3 regions of the Mesorhizobium cantuariense genome follow, and region 3 is predicted to be linked to each of the others. Evidence: riboswitches for the same ligand, from Rfam matches in the RefSeq annotation. Region 3 holds a riboswitch; each other region holds the start of a gene.

The links. Region 3 has a riboswitch for cobalamin ahead of ACFOJ9_RS19350 (CbtB domain-containing protein). Riboswitches for the same ligand answer to the same signal wherever they lie in the genome.
Region 1: linked by a shared signal. The riboswitch ahead of bluB (5,6-dimethylbenzimidazole synthase) and the one ahead of ACFOJ9_RS19350 (CbtB domain-containing protein) in region 3 are both predicted to bind cobalamin.
Region 2: linked by a shared signal. The riboswitch ahead of ACFOJ9_RS12045 (DUF1636 family protein) and the one ahead of ACFOJ9_RS19350 (CbtB domain-containing protein) in region 3 are both predicted to bind cobalamin.

What each region holds. Positions count from the first base shown of each region.
Region 1 covers NZ_JBHRVD010000001.1:2,047,247-2,051,548, reverse strand. The annotation lists gene ACFOJ9_RS09460 (DUF2277 domain-containing protein) at 10-276, opposite strand; gene ACFOJ9_RS09455 (exodeoxyribonuclease VII small subunit) at 375-626, opposite strand; gene ACFOJ9_RS09450 (histone deacetylase family protein) at 630-1,556, opposite strand; cobalamin riboswitch at 1,679-1,858, shown strand; partial or broken gene bluB (5,6-dimethylbenzimidazole synthase) at 1,862-2,536, shown strand; gene ACFOJ9_RS09440 (hypothetical protein) at 2,641-3,624, opposite strand; gene ACFOJ9_RS09435 (TetR/AcrR family transcriptional regulator) at 3,719-4,302, opposite strand, start outside.
Region 2 covers NZ_JBHRVD010000001.1:2,570,707-2,575,008, forward strand. The annotation lists gene ACFOJ9_RS12030 (DSD1 family PLP-dependent enzyme) at 1-482, shown strand, start outside; gene ACFOJ9_RS12035 (GyrI-like domain-containing protein) at 487-1,320, opposite strand; gene ACFOJ9_RS12040 (DUF4198 domain-containing protein) at 1,531-2,265, shown strand; cobalamin riboswitch at 2,346-2,552, shown strand; gene ACFOJ9_RS12045 (DUF1636 family protein) at 2,646-3,044, shown strand; gene ACFOJ9_RS12050 (ABC transporter ATP-binding protein) at 3,041-3,829, shown strand; gene ACFOJ9_RS12055 (ABC transporter substrate-binding protein) at 3,881-4,302, shown strand, end outside.
Region 3 covers NZ_JBHRVD010000001.1:3,990,205-3,994,506, reverse strand. The annotation lists gene ACFOJ9_RS19360 (MFS transporter) at 36-1,235, shown strand; gene ACFOJ9_RS19355 (aromatic ring-hydroxylating oxygenase subunit alpha) at 1,255-2,430, opposite strand; cobalamin riboswitch at 2,570-2,766, shown strand; gene ACFOJ9_RS19350 (CbtB domain-containing protein) at 2,803-2,982, shown strand; gene ACFOJ9_RS19345 (CbtA family protein) at 2,998-3,762, shown strand; gene cobU (bifunctional adenosylcobinamide kinase/adenosylcobinamide-phosphate guanylyltransferase) at 3,755-4,270, shown strand; gene cobO (cob(I)yrinic acid a,c-diamide adenosyltransferase) at 4,272-4,302, shown strand, end outside.

The DNA.
Region 1 (4,302 bases), 1.9 Mb from region 3:
TTGGCCGCGTCAGGCAAAGCGGATCGCCGCCTTGGCCCGTAGCTTGGCCGCCACATCTTCGCGATTGCGCGGATGCTGATGGGTTTCCAAGGAATCGAGCAGTTCGCGCGCCGAGGCGGCGATGGCTTCGACGGCGTGGTCGAAGGCATGCTGGTTCTGCTTCGAGGGCCGCGTCGTTCCGCTCAGCTTGCGGACAAACTGAAGCGCTGCGTCGCGGACTTCGTCGCTGGTTGCGGGCGGGTCAAAATTGAACAGGGTCTTGATGTTTCTGCACATCGCTTGCGTATCTCCTCTTGTCCTGGAGCGCTTTCAATCGGGACGAACCTATTCTCGATCACGATCATGTCCAAAAGTCGGTGAGACTGCACCGCGCCTCAATCCGCGTCGAGCGGCTCCGTTCCGACAGGCTTGCCGTCGCGCGACAGCCTGATCTTCTCGACCTTGTCCTCGGCCGCCTTCAGCAGCCGGTCGCAATGCACCTTCAGCGCCTCGCCGCGCTCGTAGATCTTGATCGACTGGTCGAGCGGCACGTCGCCGCGCTCCAGATCATCGACGATCTTCTCCAGCGCGTCGAGTGCCTGTTCGAAGCTCATCGCCTTGACGTCTTCGTTGATCTCATCAGCCATCATTCATCCTTTCATCAGTCGCCCGACATGGGCGGCGACCGAAAATGCCAGTCCCTGCAGATCGTAGCCACCCTCGAGCAGGCTGACGAGCCGGTTGCCGCTGTGGCGCGCGGCGCGCTGCATCAGTTGGCCGGTCACCCAGTCGAAATCGTCCTCGGTCAGGTTGATCTCGGCCAGCGGATCGCGATGGTGTGCGTCGAACCCGGCCGAAACGATGATCAGGTCGGGAGCGAAATTGTCGAGCGCCGGCAAAACGCGCGACAGGAAGGCATCGCGAAAGACCTCGCTGCCGGTCTGCGGCGCCAACGGCGCGTTGACGATGTTGCCGGCGCCGGTTTCGCTCTTAGCCCCGGTGCCGGGATACAGCGGCATCTGGTGTGTCGAACAATAGAGCACCGACGGATCGTCCCAGAAAATATCCTGCGTGCCGTTGCCGTGATGCACGTCCCAGTCGACGACGGCGACGCGCTCGACACCGTGTTTCTTCTGCGCATAACGCGCCGCGACCGCCGCCGTGTTGAACAGGCAGAAGCCCATGGCCGTGGTCTTTTCAGCATGGTGGCCGGGCGGCCGGGCGGCGACGAAGGCATTGTCGGCGCGGCCCGAAAAGACGTCGTCGACGGCGGCGTTGGCAGCGCCGATCGCGGTGATCGCCGCCTGCCAGCTCTTCGGGCTGGCGGTGGTGTCGGCATCGATGCGGGCGATGCCTTCTTCGGGAATAGCGGCGCGGACACGGGCGACGAAATCGGCGGGATGAGCGTAGAGGATGGTGGCCTCGTCGCCTTCCGGCGCCTGGACACGATCAAGCCCGGCAAACGCCTCGTCATCGAGCACGCGCTCGATGGCGCGCAAGCGATCCGGCCGCTCCGGGTGGCCGGGCGGCGTGAGGTGTTCGAGGAAGATCGGATGCGTGTAGAGACGAGTGGTCATGTTTACCTATCTAGTGCCCCGACGGCGCGATGGCCATGCGTTGCGGCTTGATGGCTGGGGAAAATCACGCCTGCGTCCATTCGTGTCGCCGCAGGCATTGGCGTCGTCAGCGCTTCGGGGTAAGGTCGTGGCCACTGCCTGGTGCCCGTCGCAAGCGGGAGAATCGGGAACACGGTTGAATTCCGTGGCGTGCCCAACGCTGTAAGGGGGACCGCGCCGGTAAATGCCACTGTCGATGACGGGAAGGCACCGGAAGCGGGTTGATCCCGAGCCAGAAGACCGGCCTGGCAGGCATCGTCATCCGCATGGTCAGGCGGGCGACATTGATTGCAATCGCAAGGGGACAAGCGATGCCGGAACACATGACCGCTCCTGTTGGCGACGGATTTGACCAGAGTGCGCGCGATGCGGTCTATCGCGCCATGTTCACGCGGCGTGACGTGCGCAGCCATTTCCTGCCCACCCCAATTGATGACGACGTGCTGGCGCGGCTGCTGCTTGCCGCACACCATGCGCCGTCGGTTGGCTTCATGCAGCCTTGGAACTTCATCGTCATTCGCGACGCCGCACGAAGGGAAAAGGTACGCGACCTGTTCCTGGCGGCGCGCGAGCAGGAGTTGCCGGCGATCGACGAAGAGCGGCAGGCGCTCTACCGCAAACTCAAGTTGGAAGGCATCTGCGAAAGCGCGCTCAACATCTGCATCACCTGCGACCGGCAGCGCTCGAAGGGTTCGCCGCTGGGCCGCTGGCACAATCCGGAGATGGATCTCTACAGCACGGTTTGCGCGGTGCAGAATTTCTGGCTGGCGGCGCGCACTGAGGGCGTCGGTGTCGGTTGGGTCAGCATCCTTGACGCGCAAGCGCTGAAAAGCCTGCTGTCGATTCCCGAGCATGTGACGCCGGTCGCCTACCTCTGCGTCGGCCGCGTCTCGGAATTCGCGCCAAAACCGGACCTTGAAACGCATGGCTGGGGACGGCGGCTGCCGCTGCCGGAGCTGATCATGAGCGAAACTTTTTCCGGGCAAGGTGAGGTGCCGCTGAAATCAACCGTGGCGCGCCTCAACGCCGTCGATGCCGTATCGGATCAGCGCGTCGCGCCGGCCGTGCCCCAGCGCGAGCCGCCAAAGGAGGCCAGCGCCTTGTCCTTGAGTTCCCTGAATTTCGACGATGCCTCGGCCAGCCGGGTGTCCCAGGCCGGATCTGGCACCTGGCCCTCAATGGTCTTGAAATAGACCTGCATCAGGCAGGCGATGGCGAAGGGCTCGATGAACGCCGCCTTGAAGGCCCAGGCGAAGACGATGGCGAGCACGAAGGCCCAGCCGGCGAGTTGACCGGGCATCAGGAAGAGAATGGCGCCGGCGGGCGCCAGCATCAGCAGGAAGATGATGAACGACACGCCCCACATGATGACCGCCAGCCAGACGGCGTTCTTGACCATGACCTTGCCGTTCTGGGCATAGAGCACGACGCCTTGCCGCGCCGTCTCGAACGGCGAGGGCGAATTGATGCGGATGTTGTAGCCGAGGATGATCTCGTCGACATAGGTCAGCGACAGGCGGATCACCGTGTTGATGAAGGAGACCAGGCCGCTCAGGCCCGGAATTGGCAGGAAGGCGGCGATGCCGCCGAGCAGGCCGGTGATGGCGCGGATGGCGCCCTTGACCAGTTGGTCGACGACGAAAAGGATGTTGGCCTCGGCAAAACGCTGGGTCACGATGTCCCTGGCGTAGGCGATCTGGTTCTGACCATCGGGAATGTCGCGGCCATCGATCAGATGGACCATGACGGCGATGTGGCCGGCCTTGACGACATAAAGGATGTATTCGCGGATCCAGTAGACGGCAATCGAAACAATGCCGAAACCGACAACGCCGCCCCACAGGGCAAAGGACAACGGGCCGTCGGGATCGGTGGAAATATGGCCGACGCCATAGCCAACGGAGGCGCCGGTGCCGGTCGCCATGATGTAGGCCAGCGTGATGCCGAAATAGACGATCATGCGAAAGACAATGAACGGCCAGGTCCGCATCATGATGGACACCGACCTGCCGATATCGAAATCCCACATGCCCCGAATCTCCCCCTCAGAGATGGTCGGAGAGGATGAACTCAACCCCGGGATTGTCAATTGCCGGCCGTGGCGCCGGGCCACCGATGGGACTTCAGTTCGGTTGCGGACCCGGCGTTTTGAGCAGGCCTTCGAGCAGTTGCTTGAACGCCGTCACCACCTTCTTCGACGTCGCTTCGGGGTCGTTCGAATTGGCGATCCGTTGCGCCGCCTGACTGCTCGCCCCGTTGATCAGCCGCGAGGCAGTCTCAGGGTCGAGGCTGGAGACGACAACACCCTCCTCCTGCAGTGTCGTCAGATGGCCGGTCATTGAAGCGATGCACGCATTGGCATTCGGCCATTGTGCCGGATCCCCCAATACGGCCGGACCATCCCGGAACATGATGCGCTGGATTTCCGGCTCCAACGCCATCTCGATATAGGTCGAGCATTCGTCGACGAAATGCTGCCAGCGGGTCGGCGCTCTCGACGCGACTTCATTGATGCGCGCCGCCATCTCGCCGTCGATTTCGGCGATAACCGCCTGCAGCAGGCCCTTCTTGTCGCCGAAATGATGATAGAGCGCGCCGCGCGTCAGCCCGGCTGAGGCGGTGAAATCATCCATTGAAGCTTCGGCATAGCCGATCGTGCCGAAGGCATGGCGCGCCGCCGCGATCAGCTTGGCGCGCGTCTCGGCGA
Region 2 (4,302 bases), 1.4 Mb from region 3:
TGAACATCGGCGGCAGCAAGACCGCGCTGCTCCATCATGGCGGCGTCGCCAACGAGGTGTCGATGGGCTCGGCCTTCGTGCTGCCCAGCGACTTCGATACATCAGGCCTCGACGGTTTCCAGCCGGCGGCCTTTATCGCGACGCCGATGCTGAAAGTGGTCGAGTCGATGTTGCCCGGTCCGCCGGCCGTCACCCGCGCGCTGCAGGCGCTCGGCCGGTTCCCGCGCAAGGGTTGCTACCTCTATGGCGGCAAATGGATGGCCGAACCGGTCTTTCCCGAAGGCATGCAGACGAACGGCCTGCTCGGCCTGTCCTCCAACCAGCAATTCATGAGCCTGCCGGCCGATGCGACCGCAAGGCCAGGCGACTATGCATTTCTGCGGCCGACGCAGAGCGAGGCCGTGCTGCAGCAGTTCGGATCGATCGCGGTGTTTTCCGGCGGCAGGATCGCCGATCGCTGGTCGGCACTGCCGATGGCGTGATCGGCTACGCCTTCACCGGTATCCAGATCTCCAGCCCGCCATTGCCGCTGCGCGGGTCGAATTCGGGGCCATAGCGTTCGAATTCCGGCGCATCCGATATCTCGTGGCCGGAGGCCGGCAGCCATTTGTTCCAGATGGTGTTGACCGTACGGCGGATGGTCGAGATGTGTTCGCGGTGGGCAAAGACCGCATATTTCTGCGCCGGCACCCGCACCCGGCTGAATTCCCTGGGCAGGTCGGAAAAATCAGACACTTCGACGCCGGCGATGTAGTCGAAATTGCCGGCATCGTCGCCGTTGACGCAGACGCCATAGGCGACGTTGCCGGTCTCGCCCGGAATGCTGCCGATATAGGGGCCAAAGCGCTGCCACTGCATCGGGATGGCGGCGCTGGTTTCGCAACTGTAGCGTTCGCCGAGACCAGCGATCAGAAACGGCCGGCTGGTCTCGAAACGCGGCGCCTCGAGATTGGCAAGAAAGGACTGGTCCATCAGGATCGGCTCCACGAGGTCGAGCTTGTCGAGTGTGCCTTGCGCGCGCACCAGTTCCGGCGTCGTGCCGAACTGATCGCGGAAGGCACGGGTGAACGCCTCATGCGAGTTGTAGCCGGCGTCGAGCGCGACGATGAGGATGTCGGGCGCGCCGCTGGCCAGCTTGCGGGCCGCCTTGGTCAGCCGGCGTGAGCGCATGTAGCCCATCACCGAGCGGCCGGTGGCAGCCCCGAAAGCCCGCGTCACATGAAAACGCGACACGCCGCTGCTTTGGGCGACATCGTCGAGCGAGATCGCCTCCGGCAGATGGCTCTCGACGAACCACAGCGCTTTTTCGGTCGGGTTCATACGGCTCTTTTTCGCATTGGCCGGATCATCTTGCCGTCTCCGCGCGCGGCCAGTTTGATCGAAATTGCGCAGAGCACAAAATCCAGACCACTGCGAGAGGGAAATCAATATTTTCCGGCGCCTCAGGCTTGGCCTCGACAAGAGGGATTGACAGCGCAGCGAAATATCTCTTCAAGGGTAATGTTATTACATATCAAAATGAGGCACAACATGATCCCCTCTCTCGCAAGACCGTTCGCTCTCGTCGCCGCACTGCTGGCCACCTCCACCGCCGCTTTTGCACACGGCGCATGGATTGCCGAGCGCTGGGGCGACCTTGCTGTGATCTATGGCCATGGCGCCGGCGACGATCCCTATGATCCTGCCAAGGTGACGGAGGTCGTCGCGCTCGGGCAAGACGGCAAACCAGTCGCCGTCGAAATCAAGCCGATGGGCAACCACGCCATCCTGTCGGCAGCATCGGAGCCGGCCGTGATCGGGCTGGTGTTCGACAATGGTTTCTGGTCGCAGGGCGCAGACGGCAAATGGGTCAACAGGCCCAGGCACGAGGTTCCCGGTGCGAAGTCGAGCGGTCACTACATCAAGAACAACATCAGCCTCATCCACGCCGAAGGGCCGCTGCCTGTTCTCCCGAAGCAGACCCTCCAGATCGTCCCGTTGAGCAACCCGAAGGAACTCAAAGCAGGTGACACGTTCAAGGTGAAAGTTCTGTTCGAAGGCGCGCCGTTGCCCGATGTCGAGGTGATGATCGACTATGTGAATGCGCCCAGCCTCAAATCCGTAAAGACCGACGCCCATGGTGAGGTCGAGATCGAACTGCGCAATGACGGCCTCAACGTGCTTGCGGTCGATCGCTCCGTGGTGCTCGGGGACGATCCTGCGGCTGATGAGATTGGCTATACCGCGACGCTGAGCTTTGTCGCTGCCGATCACGTCGACGAATGAAGTCTCTAGGACGAGCGTGAGGGCGGCGAAATTCGAAAGGACGTATCGCAAAAAGTCGTTGTGATGCGATCGATGGAAATCTACGCTGGGGCGGTGATGGTCCCCGAGTCGAAAGGCGAGGGGTGAAAAGGGAACACGGTGAGATCCCCAGGGGTCGAGGCCGTGGCTGCCCCCGCAACTGTAAGCGGCGAGCAAAATCCGTGAATGCCACTGGCCGGCAAGGCTGGGAAGGCAGGATGGCGCAACGACCCGCGAGCCAGGAGACCTGCCATCAGCATGAGTTGACCGGACGGGGTGTGCCGGGAGGAAACGCGAATCTCGGTCTTGTCGGCCGGTTCGCCAGCTTCCTTCCGTCGCCAGTTTTGGAAAGTGACGGAAAGTTGGACGGCTCCATCGATCCCATCCATCGCATCATCGTGTGCACGCTTTGCCGTGACCATGTGACTGGCGTCAGGTCCGGGGAAGACCTTTGTGCCGATTTGCACTCCCGGCTCTCGGCCCAGCATGAGCCGGCGGTGGCGCGGGGCTTCGCGGTCGAAGGCGTGGCCTGCATGGCAGGTTGCTCACGGCCGCTGACGGTCGCCTTCCAGGCGCAAGGCAAGACTGCCTATCTCTTCGGCTCCATCGACGCACGCGCCGATGTTGGCGACCTCGTGCGATTCGCCAAACTCTACGCCTCGCTCGCCGATGGCTGGTGCAGTTCCGGTCAGCATCCGGCGGGATTGGCCGGCAAGACGCTGGCCCGCATCCCCGGCGATCCGGCGGGCAGCAGCCGATGACCGTAGCGCTTCTCGAAGCACGTGACCTCTGTGCCATGGCCAATGGGCGGGATCTGGTTCAAGCGGTCAGCTTGTCGGTGGCCGCTGGCGACCGCCTTGCCATCATTGGTCCCAACGGCGCCGGCAAGACGACGCTGCTGCGCATGCTGTCGGGCATGCTGCGGCCGAGCTTAGGCGAGGTGAAGCTCGCCGGGCGTCGTCTGGACAGGATTTCGGCCGCCGAGCGTGCACTGCATATCGCCGTGGTCGGCCAGACCGACCAGCCCGATCCGCGGCTGGCGGTGATCGACTATGTCGAGCTTGGCCGGGTCCCGCACGCCGGGCTGAGGCGCAGGAGCGAGGAACGCGATATTGTCGTCGACGCGCTGCGCCGGACCGGCCTGCTGCCGCTGCTTGGCCGCACCATCGGCTCGCTGTCGGGCGGCGAGCGCCAACGCGCCCAACTGGCGCGCGCCATCGCCCAGCAGCCCAAGATCCTGTTCCTCGACGAGCCGACCAACCATCTCGACCCGCGCGCCCGCGGCGAACTGCTCGAACTCGTGGCCAGCTTCGAGATGACGGTGATCGCGGTGCTGCACGATCTGGCGCTGGTGGCACCTTTCGCCACCCGGGTGGCGGTGATGAACCATGCCCGTCTGCAGGCGCTTGCCGCACCGCGCGAAGCGCTGACCCAACAGCTGATCCGCGAGATTTTCGGCATCGACGTGTTGCGCCTGCGCCATCCGACCGAAGACCGCGAACTGACGGTGTTCGAGGTTCCGAACCGTGCCTCGCCGCCATCCTGATTGAAGCCGTTCCGTATTCGACCCAATCCCATCCACAAAGGAGCAAAACCCGTGAAACGCCTTGCCTTTTCGCTTGCCTTCTCGCTGCTGGCCTCGACCGCCCTGGCCTTTCCGGTCACCGTCGACAGCTGCGGCAAGCCGCTGACCTTCGACGCGCCGCCGAAGCGCGCGGTCATCCAGGATCTCAACATGGCCGAGATGGCTTTCGCGCTGAAACTGCAGCCGTCGATCGTCGGCCTGACCGGCATCACCGGATGGTACAAGGTCGGTCCCGAATTCAAGGCCGAGCAGGGCTCGATTCCGGAACTGGCGCCCAAATATCCGACGCTCGAAAACCTCGTTGCGGTCGAGCCTGATTTCTTCTTCGCCGGCTGGTACTACGGCATGAAGCCTGGCGGCGAAGTGACGCCCGATACGCTCGCCCCGCACGGCATCAAGACGCTGGTGCTGACGGAAAGCTGCGTCCATCTCGA
Region 3 (4,302 bases):
CAGATTTGACCGGTGATTCTGCTTTGGGGAAAGCAATGTCCACCCATGTGCGCCATCCGATCTGGCTTCCGGCCCTCAAGGCCGCGGACGCGCGCACCTTCGCTTCGCTCTATGCGGTCGAATCCTTTGCTCGCGCCACAGTGTCGAGCGTCATCCCGATCCAGGCCTACGAGATCCTGCACAACGAGCAGATCGTCTCGATCCTCTACACCGTCGTAGCGATGCTCGGCCTGTCCGTAACCCTGTTCATGCCGATGCTGATCCGCCGCTTTGCCCGCCGCTGGGTCTACACGGCGGGCGCCTGCCTGCTCGCCATAGGCTCGCTGTTCTTCGTCACCGACACGCTTGCCGGGCAATTGGCCGGCATGCTGTGCCGGGTGATGGGTGCCAGCGCGCTGTCGATCACGCTCAACCTCTACATCATGGACCACATCCGCAAGACCGATTTCATGCAGGCCGAATCGCTGCGCATGGCGTGGTCGATGCTGGCCTGGACGGGTGGGCCGACGCTCGGCATCCTCCTCTACACACGCTACGGCATCTATGCCGCGCATGGTGCGGTGGCGGTGTTCGCCCTGGCCCTGCTGGCGCTGTTTTGGACCTACCGGCTTGGTGACAACCCGTCGATCCGTCCGGGCAAGACACGGCCAGTCAATCCGCTCGCCAATATCGGCCGCTTCATCGCGCAGCCCAGGCTTAGGCTGGCCTGGCTGATCGCTTTCGGCCGCTCCTGTTTCTGGACGACGTTCTTCGTCTATGGTCCGCTGTTCATGGTGATCACCGGCGAGGGCAAGCTGGCCGGCGGCCTGCTGGTTTCGGCCGGCAATGCGCTGCTGTTCATGGCCATCTTCTGGGGCAAGGCGGGGAAACGCTTCGGCGGCCGCAGGACCATGACGTTTGCCTATTTCGCCATGTCGGCGACGCTTTTGGCGGCAGGTTTCGTCGGCGAAACCGTGCCGCTGCTCACCGGCGCCTTCCTGCTTGGCGGTGCCTTCTTCACCATTGCGCTCGACGCGCTCGGCTCGACCGCCTTCATGCGCTCGGTGCGCTCCTATGAAAGATCGCAGATGGCGGCGGTCTATCGCACCTATCTCGATTTTTCCGAGCTGACGCCGCCGCTGGTCTATTCCGTGGTGCTGGCCTTCTTCGGGCTGGGCTCGGTGTTCGTCACGCTCGGCCTGCTGGCGGCGGTTTGCGGTTTTGTGACATGGCGTTATCTGCCGAAATCGCTCTGATCTTCAGGGCTTGGGCTCTTCAGGGTTTGGGCGGAAGCGCCGCGTGATGCCCGCGCACCCAGTTGTGGAAGCGATGCAGGTCGTATTCCTCGGGCATCAGCACGCCGGCCGCGTGGCGCATCGAGTGCAGGCCTTTCTGGTTGACCTCGCAGATCGCCGCATCCTCCTCCAGCACCTGTTTGCCGAAGGCAACGATGTTGTCGATGTCGGTTGCATCGAGCGCTTCGGGCGCGAACAGCCATTCGGCGACAAGCTCGGTCTGCTCGGGGCCTTGCGGTACCAGCCGCACGGTTCTGATATAGTCGACATGGCCGACGACGAACATCGAGGGCAGGCTGGTGGCGTAGGTCTGGCCGGCGGCACGCTCGGCTGGTGTCAGGCCCGAGAAGACCGGTCCATGCGCCTGGCCGTCGCGCGACCATGTTTCGGCGCCAGTGCGCAGGCCGCCGGAAAATTCGGGCGCGTCATTATCGGCGTGGCGCGTCCATTCGGGGTCGTCATGCCGGCCCATCAGGCCGCGGCCATAGATCGGCACCAGCCGCGACAGGTCCTTGTGGACGCCCGGGCAATGCAGGCACTCGTTGAAGTTTTCCCAAAAGATCTTCCAGTTGCAGTTCATCACCTTGCGCAGCACGTGGCCGCTCACCAGCGTCTCCAGCGGCCAATTGCCGAGATCGCCGGAGGCGGGATCGAAGGATGCCTGCGCCGAGCCAGCGGCGTCCTCCTGCAGATTGACGAAGACAAAACCGCGCCACACCGAAAGCGCTACCCGATAAAGCGGATGGTCGGCCTTGTCGAAGCCTTCCGGCAGCGATTTCGACGGCACGCGCACAAGATCGCCGCGCAGCGAGTAGGACCAGGCGTGGTAGGGGCAGGTGATCAGCCGCGCCTTCAGCCGGCCCTCGCTTTCCTGGCAAAGCTGCGAGCCGCGATGGCGGCAGGTGTTGTGGAAGGCGCGCAGCTCGCCGGTCTCGTCACGCAGCACGACGATGTCCTGCGTGCCGATGCGGAATCTGCGGAAAGCCAGGGGTTGTGCAAGGTCGCTCTCACGGCAAATGAGCAGCCAGCTTCGATACCAGATGGCGTCGAGATCCCTTTGATAGGCTTCTGCGTCCCAATAGGCCGATGAGGGCAGGGTCGGTTCGGCCCGGGTCAGGCCGTTGTAGAGACCGCGCTCGCTGGCAATGGGCTGCATGGCTGGCTTCCTGTGAAGGTGCAAGCCGACACCCGGCCAGGAAAATTGTCAATTGCGGCACCGGCGGGCCTCGGCTGGTACGACGCATTCGCGATGGTTGCCGGCGGAATTTGGTTTGCCGGAGGCGAGGATTCTGCCTATAGTCGCCGATGTCGTCGGTTCCATTTTGGAGCCAAGAGGGAATGCGGTGAGGGCGAGTTTTCGCCCAATGCCGTGGCTGCCCCCGCAACTGTGTGCGGTAGTCCTCTCCATATGCCACTGAAGATTTTTCTTCGGGAAGGTGGGGAAGGGCGCTGATCCGCGAGCCAGGAGACCTGCCGGCGACAGGAAACTGACTTCGATGCCCTCGGGTGGAGGGCGAAAGGACAAGATATGACTACCGCTTCCGTCTCCCTCGGCGCCTCCGTCTCCTCGCAGTCGCGCTTCATGCAGCTCGCTCTTGCTGCGTTTCTCGGCATTTTCGTGATGGGCTTTGTCGGCTTCTCGCATATCGATGCGGTCCACAATGCAGCTCACGACTATCGCCATTCGATGGCGTTTCCCTGCCACTGACGAGGATCTGACATCATGAACCTGTTTCGCAACGTCGTGTTCATCGCGGCGATCGCAGGGCTCGTGGCCGGCGTCGTTCTCGCCTGCATGCAGGCCTACGCCACCGTGCCGCTGATCCTTAAGGCGGAAGTCTACGAACAGGCCGGCGGCGGGCACAGCCATGACCATGCCGCAACGGCCGCAACGGATACCACTGCCATGAGCACTGCGGCCCCGGCCGAAGCGGCTGCTCCGGCGGAAGACGAGGGTTGGGCGCCGGCAGACGGTTTCGAGCGTTTCGCCTTCAGCGTGCTTGCCAATATCATCACCGGCATCGGCTTCGCCTTGATCCTGGTCGCGGTTTCCGAATTCGCCGGCGGCATCGGCAATTGGCGCCATGGCGTGTTCTGGGGCCTGGCCGGCTTTGCCGTGTTTACGCTGGCACCCGGTCTCGGCCTTCCCCCGGAACTGCCGGCAATGCCGGCTGCCGATCTGACCGAGCGCCAGATCTGGTGGTGGGCAACGGTGGCGGCGACCGCGGCCGGGCTCGGCCTGATCGCCTTCCGCAAGTCGCTGCCGCTGGCGATCCTTGCCGTGGCCTTGATCGTCGCGCCGCATATTGTCGGCGCGCCGCAGCCCGGCAGTTACGAGACGGCGATTCCAGAAGGGTTGCATCACCAGTTCGTGGTGGCGGTGACGGTGACCAATCTGGTGTTCTGGCTTGTGCTCGGCGCGGTCGTCGGTGTGGTGCGTGGCCGCTTCACCGGCACGGCGACCAGCCTGCGCGACAGCTTTGCCTGATCGCAGCAAGCTGACCTTCCTCATCGGCGGTGCGCGCTCCGGCAAGAGCGCGCACGCCGAAACTCTCGCGACAGCCTTGCCGCCGCCATGGATTTATATCGCCACGGCGCAAGCCTATGATGACGAGATGCATGAGCGCATCGCGCTGCACCGGTCGCGGCGCGGCGAAGGCTGGACGACCATCGATGCGCCGCTCGATCTCGCCGGCACGCTTGCCGCCTTGCCGGACGATCAGCCGGTGCTTGTCGACTGCCTGACGCTGTGGTTGACCAATCATATGCTGGCCGAACACGACCTCGGCCTCGAATGCCGTCGGCTGGCGGAGGTCCTGTCGCGGCCGCGCGGGCCATGGTTCGTGGTCTCCAATGAAGTCGGGCAAGGCATCGTGCCGGACAATGCACTGGCGCGCCGGTTTCGCGATGCGGCCGGCCGACTCAATCAGCAGGTCGCCGCGGTTGCCGATACGGTGCTGCTGATGGTGGCGGGGCTGCCGCTCAAGGTGAAATGAGATGACCGACATCGACAACAAGCCCATCGAAG